DNA from 2 places in the Paenibacillus algicola genome. Region 2 is predicted to be linked to the other one. Evidence: riboswitches for the same ligand, from Rfam matches in the RefSeq annotation. Region 2 holds a riboswitch; the other holds the start of a gene.
The links. A riboswitch is a leader RNA that binds a small molecule or an ion and turns the genes downstream of it on or off. The one in region 2 is predicted to bind FMN.
Positions count from the first base shown of each region.

Region 1: another riboswitch for FMN. It lies ahead of E6C60_RS05500 (DMT family transporter); the one in region 2 lies ahead of ribD (bifunctional diaminohydroxyphosphoribosylaminopyrimidine deaminase/5-amino-6-(5-phosphoribosylamino)uracil reductase RibD).

Region 1 covers NZ_CP040396.1:1,250,066-1,257,467, reverse strand. Annotated here, with positions in the region: gene E6C60_RS05515 (ABC transporter ATP-binding protein) at 1-1,726, opposite strand, end outside; gene E6C60_RS05510 (DUF4385 domain-containing protein) at 1,961-2,446, opposite strand; gene E6C60_RS05505 (GGDEF domain-containing protein) at 2,631-3,833, opposite strand; gene E6C60_RS05500 (DMT family transporter) at 4,022-5,029, opposite strand; FMN riboswitch at 5,171-5,330, opposite strand; gene E6C60_RS05495 (thioredoxin family protein) at 5,499-5,825, opposite strand; gene E6C60_RS05490 (DsrE family protein) at 5,919-6,272, opposite strand; gene trxA (thioredoxin) at 6,300-6,605, opposite strand; gene E6C60_RS05480 (Crp/Fnr family transcriptional regulator) at 6,731-7,402, opposite strand, start outside.
Region 2 covers NZ_CP040396.1:1,956,333-1,963,734, reverse strand. Annotated here, with positions in the region: gene E6C60_RS08885 (bifunctional 3,4-dihydroxy-2-butanone-4-phosphate synthase/GTP cyclohydrolase II) at 1-8, opposite strand, end outside; gene ribE (riboflavin synthase) at 43-711, opposite strand; gene ribD (bifunctional diaminohydroxyphosphoribosylaminopyrimidine deaminase/5-amino-6-(5-phosphoribosylamino)uracil reductase RibD) at 715-1,860, opposite strand; FMN riboswitch at 2,139-2,308, opposite strand; gene E6C60_RS08870 (peptidylprolyl isomerase) at 2,466-2,900, opposite strand; gene lysA (diaminopimelate decarboxylase) at 3,072-4,403, opposite strand; gene E6C60_RS08860 (spore germination protein) at 4,518-6,146, opposite strand; gene E6C60_RS08855 (stage V sporulation protein AB) at 6,184-6,606, opposite strand; gene E6C60_RS08850 (stage V sporulation protein AA) at 6,606-7,253, opposite strand.

The sequences.
Region 1 (7,402 bases), 710 kb from region 2:
ATTCATAGATTCGGCGGTACAGTGCAGAATCGTTCATCAGCTCTTCATGCTCGCCGCAGGCGATCAGGCGCCCTTCATCCAGCAGCAGAATCTGGTCTGCCGACACGGTAGAGCTGATTTTTTGCGTAATTAAAAAGGTCGTGCACGAAATCTCCTTCAGCGCTTGCAGCAGCGCCGACTCTGTCTTGACATCCAGCGCACTGGTACTGTCATCCAGGATGAGAATCGCCGGCTTGCGGACCAGTGCCCGGGCAATCGACAAGCGCTGCTTCTGACCGCCGGAGAGGTTCACGCCCCGCTGTCCCAGCATCGTGTCATATCTCTTCGGCAGCCGAAGAATCGTCTCATGAATCTGGGCCTGCTTCGCCGCCTCCATAATGTCCTCCAGGCTGGCATCCTGACGTCCCCAGGCGATATTATCTCTCACGGTACCGGAAAATAACAGCACCTCCTGCGGCACATAGCCAATGCTGGCGCGAAGGCTGTCCGGCGCGTAGCTATGGGCTGCCTGTCCGTCAATCAGCACCGTGCCCTTATGCTCCTGATAGAGCTGTGGAATGAGCTGGACGAGCGAGGATTTGCCGGCTCCGGTAGCTCCCATAATCGCAATCCGCTCCCCCGGTGCCGCGCGGAAAGAGATCTCCTCCAGCACCGTAATATCGCTGCCCGGGTAGCTGAAGCCTACGTGATTGAATTCAACGTCGCCCGCGATAACCGGAATATCAGGCTGCTTGGACAATCCAGCGCGGACCCCATCTTGCTTCCCAGAACCCTCCAAGGAAGCATCCTCTGTCTCCAGTACTTCCTGAATCCGGAGCGCGGAGGCTCTTGCCCGGGATAGTACCATTACCAGCCCTGACAGCATCGACATCGCCCCGATACAGCGGAGAGAGTAATTGAGCACGGCGACGACCTCCCCGATGGACGCATTGCCGGTCGTAATGTCACGCCGCCCGAACCAGAGCACCGCGATAATTGCGGTATTCATCACGATCAGAATGAACGGCATTGTCCGTTCAGTCATGCGCAGTGTGGATACGGTGCGCTGCATCAGCTGCTCTGAAGAGGAGGCGAACCGGCGGATTTCATGTCCCATGCGCACGAAGACGCGGATGAGCCGAATGCCGGTCAGATTCTCCTGAATGACGCCGTTCACGGCATCCAGACGCTGCTGAACCCGCCTGAAGGAAACCGCGGCTTTCTTCATCACCCAGGCGATAAAGATCGATAGCATCGGCACCGTCAGCGCCAGCCACAATCCGAGCTGAACATCAATGACCAGCGCCATAATAATGCTTCCCGAGACGACGAGCGGAACGCGGGTCATAAACCGCAGTCCCATGAACACCGTATCCTGAATCTGTGTCACATCGCCGGTCAGCCGGGTGATCAGGGAGGAGGTGGCGAACTTGTTAAACACTGCGTACGAGAAAGACTGCACCTTGTCGTACAGCCTGTCACGCATGTCATACCCCAGCCCCTGACTTGCATGTGCGGCGAAAAAAGAGCTCGCGATACCGGCAGCAAACGCGATTACCGCGGTTGACGCCAGCACCGCCAGCCAAGTCCAGACAACGGTCAAATTCTTCTCCTGAATGCCTTCATCAATGATCTTGGAGATGATCAGCGGCTGCGACAGCTCGACGGCAAGCTCGATGATCATCATGAGCAGTGCCGCCAGGGCAGCCACCCGATACTTGTTCAAAAACGTAAAAACGATACCCATGTCCATTCCTCCGCCGCGAGAGTCCTTCTGTTGCTATGTATTGGGAAGGCTCCGATGATATCAACTGACTGCTTCTCCACTTCCGCACAAAACCGGGCTCCCTGCCGATGAGCAGGAGCCCCGCTTGTAGATGATATGTCTATTATAACGTATTTCAGCCTGCGGATGTTTGCCGCTCCAAACTTCTTCAGCTGCTCCGGAATGCTCCATATGTCCTACGCCGCTTCGGCATCCTTAATGCTGCTTCTGCTTCTCCCGCTTCTCCTCCTGCTCATACCGGTCCCGGTGCTCCTCCTTCATCCTGATATAATCAGGATCACTCTTCGCTTCAAACCATTTCTTTTTGAAAATCGCCGCCGCTTCCGCCTTGATCTTGTCGTTCTGGTAAGGCAGAATGGCCCCGTCCTCCTTGGAATATTTCCGTCCGCCTTTATGGTTCGTGTATCTGCGGGCCCTTGTATAGCCCATCTGCAGAAATTTTCTGGCCATATCCATTCCGACGAAATCGCCTTCATCTTTATAATTCAGAAACATTTCGTATATCTTTTCCGAGGATTGCCTTGCGATCTCCGGGGTCTTGAACCGCCAGTGGGGCAAAATCTCACCCTTGTACGGCTCGACGAGCAGGACTCCCTGCTCTCCCCGTCCGACCGTGTACAGCTCCGGCTGCTGACGAAGGTCCAGCTGCTTGTAATCCAGGGAGTAATCAAATTCCTTCATCTTCCTCACTCCTTCGGGATTGTTGTACCTTATCTTTACCCGAAAAAGCCGCCCGGATAACGAGGAGCACCGGCATGTGCCGCGGCTTCTCGTTATCCGGGCGGAGAGCCGGCAGATCTCAGCATATATAAAAAAGACGGCCAGAGTCTCTCTGCACCGCCTTGCCGTTAGTCTGCTGCTGCCCTTACCCTGCCGCTTCCGCCGCAATGCCATCCCCCTTGGCATGTACGTCCGGGAGGGTCCGCATGACCCGGTTCCGGCCGGCCTGCTTCGCCTCATAAAGTGCAATATCGCTCAGCTTGTACAGCTTGTCGATGGACATCCTATCCTTCATATGCACCGTGACCACTCCGATACTGAGCGCAAACGGAATTCCAGAACCATGCCGGGAATCCTCGGCTGCCTGCCGGATCGCCTCGGCTACCACATCAGAGGCTCGCTCGTCGGCAAAGGGCAGCAGCACCGCGAACTCATCACCGCCATAGCGTCCCAGCAGATCTCCCGGCTCCAGTGCTGCCTGAACCAGACCGGCATACTCCTGCAGCACCCGATCGCCCATATCATGGCCATAGGTGTCGTTAATGTCCTTGAACTCATCTACATCCATAAGCATAAAGGAAACCGGTGCCCCTTTCCTGCGGCACTGCTCCAGCGCCAGACGCGCTTCGGTAATGAAGGTTCTGCGGTTGCGCACACCGGTCAGATCATCATAGCTGGCCAGCCGCAGCAGCTCGGCATCGGCTCGCTCCTTGGACAACAGCACAAAGCTGGTGTTACCCATAAATAAGAGCAGAAACAGAAGCAGGAAGGCGAGCGGCTGGAACACATTCGGCTCATACAGTGACGTCGGCCCATCTGTTGTCCAAGCCACGATGCCCCTTACGAAGGTGCCTCCTGCGATCAGGATGCTCGTGAAGGCGGTGATCTTCATTAAGAGAGAAGCACGAGCGCGGCGCAGCATCTTGACTGCTGGCAGTATAAAGTACAGGGACAGCCCGAAGGAGGCAGCAACGATCCGGTATTTCTCCATGCCCGTCCCCAGTGCAACCGAATAAAACAGTATCAGGCACCCGGCGGTCAGCATGATATACATGGCCCGGGTACGTCGGTCAAAGGCATCCACCAGCCGCAGCAGCGCTGCTGCCTCGCATGCAGCTGCCATGAACAACAGCGTGTTAGCCGCATATACCGTCAGGAGGTCAGGGGCTTCATTGCGAAACATGGCGAGCATCCATCCGCCTGCCTGCAGCATCTTTGCCGCATAAAAAGCATTAACCGCCCGGTCCCTGTCATGCCCCCGGCGGTATGCCCAAATTAACAATATGGTAAACACATGCCCTGTGACGAGGCAGATGAATACAGTGTTCATATCCAGATTCAGATTCATATGCATCAATCCAGTCATTACGAGATTCAGTCTTTCGATTAAATTCGATTGCTGCAGCGCCAATTCCTCTTTTAAATTACATTTTTTTCAATGAAAATCGACAAAAAAAGACTGCAGGACACAGATCTGAAATCTTGCAGATGCAGTCTTGTTAAGATTGGCAAGGTCACAGCCCTTTAGGATGCTGTTCAGGCGCTGGCCTGCCTATAGGGTGACGGCTGCTGCTCGGCTACCGCAGCGTGATTCGACTGCCTGGAGAGCAGATACAGACTCAGCCAGATGAGCACGAAGCCCAGCGTTTGTGCAAGCGTGATTGTTTCCTGGAAGACCATCCAGTTGATCAGTACACCGACCATTGGAAAGCTCAGCTCGGCAAGGGTCGCAGCGGACGCTTTCGTTGTCGTCAAGCCCTTGTAATAGATCATCAGGCTCAGCAGTCCCGGCAGCAGCGCCTGGCCCGCCAGATTCAGCATGACAGCTGTACCTTCCGCCGTTCCAGCTGCCGGAAGATTCCAGGCTGCGCCCTCGCTCCAGGAAATCATGGAAAGCAGTGGAAGCGCCAGCACGAACCTGAGCGAGGTTACGGTTTCGTATTTGATCTTGCCGACCATCATCCGCCCCATGACCGTGGAGCCGCCCCACAGAGCAGCGGCTCCCAGAGACATCAGGCTCCCGGCCTGAAGATATTGTCCCCAGTTCCCGCCCGGAAACGACAGGCCGAAGGTCAGCATATAGGTTCCAGCAAGCGCAATGCCCAGCAGCCAGCCAAAATGGCGCGGCAGCCGCTCCTTCAGCAGCAGGCTGGCGAGAATGATGGCAAACAGCGGCTGAAGCTTTTGCAGCAGCAGCACAGCATTCAGATTGCCGCTCGACAACCCCGCCGTAAACAGAATGGTGGCGAGCGCCGAGCCGCCCCAAGAAATGAACAATAGCGCCCCCGCATGCTTCCAGCTCAAGGAGAGCAGCTCTGCCCGGTTACGCCAGAGAATGGGCACCGCGATCAGCGAGATGAGCAGATGCTCCAGCATCACAATCTGCGCCGAGGTCATGTAGTTCAATAACGTCACTCGAAACAGGGGGTTAATCCCCCAGAGCGCGGCTCCCAGAGCGACGAGCCAGAAGCCGCCTCCTGCGTGAAGCCGAGAGTAATTCCTTCCATCTGCATGGAGATTGGAGCTTGTGCCTGCACGTGCCATCATTGACTTCTCCTATCCTCGAATACGGAGTCTTACCGCAAGAAAGCCCCCGGCTGTCCATTCCATCCTGGAATCGAGAGCTCGGGGGCTGACCAAACAAGCCTGCTCACGCCGTTCAAAAAACCGCGCAGCACACCTGTGATTGATCTTCTCCCATCCGGACTTTACCGTCGGCCCTGGAGTTCCACCAGGTCAGTCGCTGTATAAACCATACAGCGAGTCGCGGGCTTATACATGAATGCCTTAAGAGATTCATGCCATCACCGCCGGTCAGGAATTTCACCCTACCCCGAAGATCCATATTCAAATTTATATTTGTAATGTCATCTATATCATCTGATTATACACCAGTTTATAATAAGTTACTATACTTTTGTATGTTTAAAATGCACTTTCGCTGTTTTCCCGCCATTCGTTAAGGAAGCAGCCCCGGCTTTCTCAGACCGGGGCTGCTATTTCATGATCAGATTCAGTTCTTGGACTCCAGTGTCTCCAAATACTCTGAAATCTGATTCGGTGTCTTGGCATACTTGCTGTGCAGATGTGCCAGCTTCACGCCATTTTGATACACGAGCAGGCTTGGAATGCCGCGCACTTCATTATGGCTCGCCACATCCTCCAGCTGCTCCACATCCAAGGCATAAAACTCCTTGTCGGGATGCTTGCTTACGATGTCAGGCATAAATTTGTCCAGCGTCTTGCAATCCGGACACCAGGTGGCGTCATATTTAATGACCGTCAGCCCTTCGCGGTTAATCAGATCCTCATATTGCTGCTTGCTTTGAATTCGATCCATGCTCTGCATCCTCCTTCAGCTCATCGTCTAACCTCTCCGGCCGGTCTCGGCACATGAGATGTATTATATCATACCCGGCAGCGGTGCGCCGGATTAAAGGGTGATGATCTGGTAGTCGGCAGCAACCAGCTCGGCGATGCTTGGATGTCCGTCGCGCTCTCCCATGGAGGCCAGACCGGACTGCTTCACATCCTCATTTACGCCAAATGCGTTCGAGCAGTATTCGCAGACGCCTGCGATCAGACCCTGGTTCTTCACGGCATTGTAGACCGGATTGTAGTCACTTGCCGGATCCTCAAATTTCTTCACCCACACAGTACCTGCTCCGTCAAAAATAACCTTGACCTCATGGCCCGCCTCATTCAGCTCCATAGCATACAGCAGAGCGTGAAGCGCACGGCCCAGCTCATTCTCTGACGAGTGAACAATAATCGCAAACTTTTTCATTCTGTAGCCTCTCCTTTTGGGGTAAGATTATATATTTAATTTGTTCTTCAACACTTCTTTGCTTTGAAGACCAACCATTTTATCCACAAGCTCTCCATCTTTAAAAAGAAGCAGTGTCGGAATACTCATAATTTCGTATTTGGACGCAAGCTCCGGCTCCTGATCGACATTCACCTTCGCAATGGTAGCCTGATCCAGCTCCGTGGACAGCTCCTCGATGATTGGAATCTGGATTTTGCACGGTCCGCACCAAGGTGCCCAGAAGTCAACCAGTGTGACCCCCTGATCAATTTGCTCTTGAAACGTGGATTGCGTTAAAGTAACGGCTCCCATGTTGTTCACTCCTTTTCTGTAAGTTGAACTCATTGTAGACCATCTCCTCTCCCTAGTTCTGTAATGTAACTTACAAAAGAAAAGAAACCTATAAAAAGTTATAGGTTTCTCCGGATGTCGCATGCTTATTTGCTTTTGCAGCCTAGCTCCAGACAGCTTCTTGACGCCGCTTGGTATACCGCAATGCTCTTGCGGCCCGTCTCCAGCATGCCGTCCCTAACCAGCTCATTCAGCACAACCGTGACAGCCTCGCGCGTGGCGCCGATCATATTCGCGATCTCCTGGTGCGTCAGGGCGAGATCGATTTTGACCGGGTCTTCCTTGCCGATGCCGAACTTCTCGGACAGCTTCAGAAGCAGGTGCAGCACCCGTTCCCGCAAATCGCCAAATGCCAGCTTCTCCAGCATCTCATCCCGCTCCCGAAGGAGGGTGCTGAATTCAGCCAGCAGCTTCATAGCCAGCTCCGGCCTTTTGGATAAGAAGGCCTCAAACTGCTCGCGTGGAATAGAACAGATCATCGTCTCTTCCAATGTTTCTATATAAATGCCGCCGGTTCCGAACGAGAAGGTGTCGATCTCACCGAACATATTGCCCTTGCCCAGAATGCCTGCCGTGAACTGCTTGCCTTCGAGGCTGATCTTGTAAAGCCGAAGCTTGCCCTGCTTAATGAAAAACAGTCCGTCGCGGTTCGTATCCGGCGTCTGGATCAATGTGCCCTTAGGCAACGCATCAAAATGAGTCATCGGCGCGATCTGGTCCAGCTCCTGCAAATCCTGCTCAGCCAGCGCCTCAAAAAT
Region 2 (7,402 bases):
TCTTGCATGTCAACCCTCCTCCTTCTTGTGTGCTTTTGTATCTCATGCGAATCCGTGTTCCGCCAAATAATCCATGCTGACAGAGCTAGATTTGCTTTTGTGATGACCTGATGTACGAGATCCGTAGTGAAGCAGGTGATCTACGTATTTGCCCAGAATGTCATTCTCAATATTGACGGAATCTCCGGCCTTCTTTAAAGCCAGCACCGTCTCCTCAAGCGTATGGGGAATAATGGATACCGTAAAGCTGCTCTCGGTCGTATCCACCACCGTAAGACTGATTCCGTCCAGGGTTACGGAGCCCTGTGGAATAATATATCTGAACATATCCCGATCCTGAGGAACGATTTCATACATTACCGCATTCTGATCCGGCTTCACCCGGGAGATTACACCCGTGCCGTCCACATGACCCTGAACAATATGTCCGCCGAAACGGCTTCCCGCAGCCATTGCCCGCTCCAGGTTCACTTTACTGCCGGCCTGCAGCACTCGCAGATTCGTATGGCGGTAAGTCTGCGGCATAACATCCACTGTAAATAACCCGTTCTCTATGGAGGTCGCTGTCAGACAGACGCCATTTACGGCGACACTGTCGCCGAGCTTCAGATCATCCATAATCCGGGAAGCCGATATAGCAAGCACCATAGCCTCACCGTTCCGGCCAATGCGCCGCATTTCTCCAATCTCCTCAATAAGGCCTGTAAACATGGATCAACCCTCCTTATCGCTGTTTTTTTCCTGTCCGTCAAGGAGTTCCCTTCTCCACACCGGCTTGCCGGAAATCATAATATTATCCTCCAGCTGCTCCATGCTTAAATCCTCCAGGACGACCGCCTCGCTCATCTGCTCGACGCCTCCGAACATGAAGCTGGAGGGTGCTCCCAGGCCTCCCGCAATTTTGGGAGCAATAAACAGAATGATCCGGTCTACCAGCTCCTCCTCCAGCATCGAGCCGTTCAGCGTGCCCCCGCCCTCCAGCAGAATAGAGGCTATTTCTCGCTGTCCCAGCTGCTTCATTGCTGATGTCATATCGACACGCGGTCCCGCTCCGCAGTAGATAATCTCGGCCCCCAGCTCTTGCAGGGCCTTGGCTTTGTCCTCATCACTCTGCTCGGTTGTCAGAATCAGCACTTGTGAGATTCCATCCTGCAGCAGCTTGCTGTCCATCGGAATTCGCAGCTTCGAGTCCACCACAATCCGAATAGGATGAATACCTGGCACGGGCAGACGGGTGGTCAGCTGCGGATTGTCGGCAATCACGGTGGATACGCCCACCATAATTCCTTGATGCCGGTGCCTTAGCGTATGCACTCTGGTCCGGGATGCAGCATTTGAGATCCATTTGCTGTCGCCGGTCTTGGAAGCGATCTTGCCGTCCAGGGTGCTCGCTGTCTTTAAGGTAACATAAGGCATACCGGTCGTAATATATTTGATAAAAGCCTCATTCAAGCTCACAGCGCGCGCCTCCAGGACGCCCGTCTCCACCTGAATCCCTGCTGCCTGAAGCATCTGGATTCCTCGTCCTGCGACCTGAGGATTCGGATCCTGCATCGCAATCACCACGCGGGAAACACCTTCGGCAATCAGACGTTCACTGCAGGGCGGCGTCTTGCCATAATGGCTGCACGGCTCCAGTGTAACGTAGACCGTACTGCCTGCAGCAAGCTCCCCTGCCATATTGAGCGCATGCACCTCGGCATGAGGCGTTCCTCGCTCCAGATGAGTACCTACACCAGCCAGCCGGCCTTGATTCACGACAACACAGCCCACGACAGGGTTGATTCCGGTCTGTCCCTGCGCTTTGTCTGCCAAATCCAGGGCAAGAGCCATATAGTATTCATCGTTCATCACTTGCATTGCCCATTCACCCACTTTGAAATGATCTAGCTGTTACAAAATGAAACTTTAAGAATACAAAAAGCCCTGAGTCTGGGGTTTATCCAGATCAGGGCATGTTTAATGGGAGTACACCAAAAATCATTCCGGTGATAAACAGCTCAAAGCAACGCAAAGAAAAGCAGAGAAAGGCAATCATGCCCTCCGGCAAGTCTTGTATCGTTATCTTTGTGAAATTTGACACACAGGAAAGCAATGATTTCTCAGTGAGGCACAGCACAAATAAAGTGCTATGCGCTCTTCTCCTTCTCCCATCCAGACTATACTGTCGGTCCCGGATTTGCACCAGGTCCACCGGCTCTACGAAGTAGAGACGGGTCACGGACTGAGTTCGAAGAGACATCTGCACAGCGTGCACTCTCCGTCCATCACCGCCGGTAGGGAATTTCACCCTGCCCCGAAGGATATGATATTCAGCTATACTTTGCAACCTATGAAGTCATGTTACCATATTTAAAATTAATAAAGCAACAATGAGGCGAAAAGCGCTTAGCAAGGATCAGCCCAAAAAAAAGCCCTCTCAGACACATACTGCCTGAGAGGGCTGCTTCCTTGCTATATTGTTTCTACGCTTCCCAAACCTTGACTTCCTTCATCTTATCGCCAGGCTTCACATTGTTAACATGCTCCATACCGCTGGTTACTTTACCAAAAACAGTGTGCACGCCGTCCAGGTGAGGCTGCGGGGAATAGACGATGAAGAACTGGCTGCCGCCGGTGTTGCGTCCCGCGTGTGCCATGGACAGTACACCCGTCTCATGCTTCGTAGTGTTGGTAGCTGTTTCACAGTTAATGGTGTAGCCAGGACCGCCCGTGCCGTTGCCTACAGGGCAGCCGCCTTGAGCCACAAAGCCCGGAATTACACGGTGAAAGCTCAGTCCGTTATAAAAGCCGCTGTTCGCCAGCTTCTCAAAGTTTGCTACTGTGTTTGGCGCTTCCTCCGGCAGAAAATCAATTTCCACCATGCCGCCGTTTTCGAGTTCGATGGTTCCTTTTTTCATTCCAATCACGTCCCTTTACGGTATGATAGCCGCTCATCAAGCGGCCTCAGCACTGCTCTCAAAGACTCACGTTGTCCATTGTATCGTATAATTCTCCCAAAGGAAAGGAGGCCCGGCTTGGCCTGCGCCTTAGGGGCCTCCTTCATCCCAGAAATGCATTGGTTATGCTAATTACTTCAGGACACTTTCCTTGCTGATGCGCTCAGGCACCACGTCCAGGTGAACGATGTCCTCCAGGCTTTCGCGGCGAACCACAAGATCACTTTGGCCGTCCTTCACGAATACGACCGCCGGCTTACGGATCCGGTTGTAGTTGCTGGCCATGGAATAGTTATAAGCACCTGTGCAGGCTACAGCCAGCAAATCACCGGACTCCACCTTCGGCAGATCCAGATCCCAGATCAGCATATCTCCACTCTCACAGCATTTACCGGCGATGGATACCGTCTCTTCCACCTTGTCGTTCGCGCGGTTCGCGAGAATGGCTTCATAACGGGATTCGTACAGAGCCGGACGCGGGTTGTCTGTCATGCCGCCGTCTACGGCTACATATTTCCGAACCCCTGGAATGTCCTTGCTCGTGCCAACCGTGTACAGTGTTGTACCTGCGTCGCCTACGATACTGCGGCCTGGCTCGACCCAGATTTCAGGCAGCTCTTCGGCGATACCTGCAAAGTGATTCTTCACCGCATCGGTAATGGCCTTCACATATTGGGACACCTGCAACGGAGTATCGCCTTCCACGTAGCGGATACCGAAGCCGCCGCCCAGGTTGACGACAGTAAAGGTTACGCCCAGCTGTTCCTTTACCGAAGCCGCAAATTCAGCCACACGCTGAACTGCCATCTGGAAGCCTTCGACCTCAAAAATCTGGGAGCCGATATGGGAATGCAGCCCCAGCAGCTCCAGATTGTCTTGCTGCGAAGCCAGCTTCACAGCCGTGAAGGCAGAGCCGTTACCAATATCAAAGCCGAACTTGGAGTCTGTCTGGCCGGTCGAGATATATTCATGCGTGTGAGCCTCAACGCCTGGGGTTACGCGCAGCAAAATTTTAACCTGCACCTTCTTCTCAGCGGCAATCGCCTGAAGCATGTGCAGCTCCACCTCATTGTCGACAACAAAGCAGCCGATCTTGGCGTCCAGCGCCATCTCGATCTCTTCGATCGTCTTGTTGTTGCCATGGAAGTGAATACGCTCTGCCGGGAAGCCCGCCTGCAGCGCTGTGTACAGCTCGCCGTCGGATACAACATCCAGGGACATGCCTTCCTCTTCTGCCAGACGGCACATCGCCATAACGCAGAACGCCTTGCTGGCATATGCCACCTGGAATTTCAAGCCGGACGCCTTAAAAGCTTCGATATATTCTCTTGCCCGGTCTCTGACCGCTTGCTCATCCACAATATAAAGAGGGGTGCCATACTGGGCTTTCAGCTCTGAAGTGTCACAGCCCCCGATTTCAAGATGTCCATTCTCATTGATTGTGCTAGTACCGTGTAGAAACATGCCTGCAATTCCTCCGATCAATATTTTAAAAATGGGTAATCGAGTAATTCTACACAGTATAGCAGACAAGACCCTCAAAAAGAAATGGATTATTACACAGAACGTTTGTATTGATTAAGTTTGATTGCCCGGCTTCATCTCAGGACCCATCTTGCTGTTGTCCCTCGTTTTGTTGATGGACGGGCGTTTTCTGGAATACAGCAGCGGCTTGCGGAGCAATACCTCGCCCATAGCCTTTGCACTAAAAGGAATAAACGGCCACAGGTAGGAGGAGTTATACGAGCGATGTGTAGTCAACAGCACAATGAGCAGCGTCGTCCCCGCGACAAAGCCCTTTACACCGAACAGCGCCACCGCAATCAGCAGCACCAAACGGACAGCACGGTTGGCAAGCCCCAGCTCATAGCTCGGTGTCGCAAACATTCCGATCGCGGCCACAGCCATATACAGAATAACCTCATTGACGAAGAATCCGGTTTTGACCGCAATGTCTCCAATCAGGATGGCAGCAATCAGGCCCATGGCTGAGGCCAGCGGCGTCGGTGTATGCACCGCGGCCAGCCGCAGCAGATCCACACCAAACTCAATGATCAGAAACTGCATAATGATCGGCAGCTTTGCATTCTCCTGCGGACCGAGAATCTCGAGAAAAGGCGGCTTGAGCTCGGGATGGACGACCAGCAACATCCAAAGCGGGAGCAGAAACATGGAGGCCAGTATTCCGCCAAAGCGAATCCAGCGCAAATACGTTCCCATAAACGGCGTCTGCCGGTTCTCTTCGGCATGCTGACATAAATCAAAGAACGTGGTCGGCATGATCATCACGCTGGGCGATGTATCCACCATAACCACGACCCGTCCCTCCAGCAAATGAGAGGCGACTACATCGGGTCTTTCCGAGTATCTGACGAGCGGATAGGGATGCCAGCCGCGGTTGACGATGGCCTCCTCCAGCTGCTTGTCCGCCAGCGGAAGTCCTTCCAAGTCCAGCTTGTTAATCTTGTCGCGGATGGCTTCCACCTGAACCTGATCGACGATATCATCCACAAAAACAATGGCAACATCCGTCTGTGTCCGCCGTCCGACCTTCATAATCTCACAGTTCAGTCCCGGGTCACGCACCCGCCTGCGGATCAGGTTGATGTTCGTGAGCAGGGTTTCGGTGAAGCCGTCGCGCGCTCCGCGGACGACTCGCTCCACCTCCGGCTCTGCCGGACTACGCGACGGATAGCTGCGGGTATCCAGGATAATCGCCCGGTTCTCGCCTTCTATAAAGATGGCACTTTGGCCTACCAAAGCCTCGTTGATCGCCTCGCTCAGCTTCAGCGTGTCAGCTACCTGAACGAACGGAATATACTGGTTCTTGATCGCTTGGACCGGGTGAGACTTTAAATCCCGGGTGTCCAGCAGGGTCAGCCGGTTCAGGATCAATGTCGTCACGTCACTGTTAATCAGGCCATTGACGAACAGGATCGCGGTGCTTCGGCCTCCGATGACCATTTCCCGCAGCACGATGTCAAAGGAGCGGTTCAGACCGACAATATCCTCCAGAGCGCTCTTTAAATCCTTCAGCCTGACGGGGATTTCATCCTTTCCCAGCCAGTATTCTACCGATTCCTCTGTATTGGCCGAGGTTTCGGCATCTCTTTTTTCCAGATGGGCCTTCTCCTTCATTTCTTTCATGACGCTTGGCGGAACCGGGGGAACCTCATCTCTGCCGAATCCGGTCGATTTGTCTTCCATTTCTTCCATCGTCATTCTCCTCCTTGATGGGGATGGGCTAAGGCCTGTAAATAAACCAGTCAAACAGTGAGCCTGCGACCTTTCCGGCTACCATCGCCATGAGCAGGCCGAATAAATACCCTGTCATCTTCAGCCTTTTGGCGAGAATCGGCAGGACATTCAGCACCTCCGTCAGCGCCGCAGCCAGCAGTCCGATAAAGATGCCGCACCATAATCCGATCAAAGTGCTGGTAATCCGTCCCAACGGAATACTCCAATGCCAGAAATCCGCCAGTGTTCCGATCAGCGAGCCGCCGATCAGTGCACCCTCGTACCAGTGAACCCGGTGATAGGTGCGCGTTAACTGAGCCAGCCTCGGAATAATATCCAGCACGATGATCAGGGCGATCACTCCGCCTCCCACGGCAACGCCGCCGGCAACGCCAAGCAGAATAGACAGTGCATCATGAAGCTTGAGCATTACCGCCGTCTCCCTGACGAAGGCCCAATATGCGTTGTGCGGCTGCGATATTCCTCGGCTACGACAAACTGGTCAAGATTTTCTTGATACAGAAACATTTCCACTTCCAGCGGGGTCGGCTCTTCATTCCATTTTTTCTTGAACAGATGGTTAAAAAAAACGGTCATCCCGAAGCCGATCCCGAGCGAATATGCCGTCTGAAACAGATACGGATGCTCATCCCGCTCCCCGGTGACCATCTCCACAATCCGAACCTGCACCTCCAGCATGTTCACATCCGCGTGGAAGTTCATAATCGTCAGCGCGGAGCCGAAGAACAGCAGCAGCCAGACGAGTGGAAACCAGATCCAGGACGGCTTGGCCTCTCTTCCCGTCAGCTCAATCAGCGTATGATTATGTCCCATCGGCTCGATGCGGGCACCAGGGATCAGCATCAGAATCTTCGGGATGATCTGAATAAGATCCAGCAGCAGGCGATTGCCTTCCTTCTCCTTGGGCACAGCGATCACCAGATTACGAAGCGGCTCCTCCCATTCGCGGTCACAGATGAGAAAAGCAACCTGACCCAGCATAATAGGCTGACTGCGCGGAAGTGAGATTCGGCTGCGAAGCTGAACAAATATAGTCGGAGCGGGATTCCTGTTCATCCAAAAACACTCCTTCACTGCTAAATTGCTTTTAGTATGGGAAATTCAAGTCGGTTCTACTCTTTGAAGCTTTTCCAGTTCAAGCCAGGCTTGTATCGCAAAAAGGACCGCCACTGCCAGACCCTGCATCTGGAGTGACGGCCCTTTCG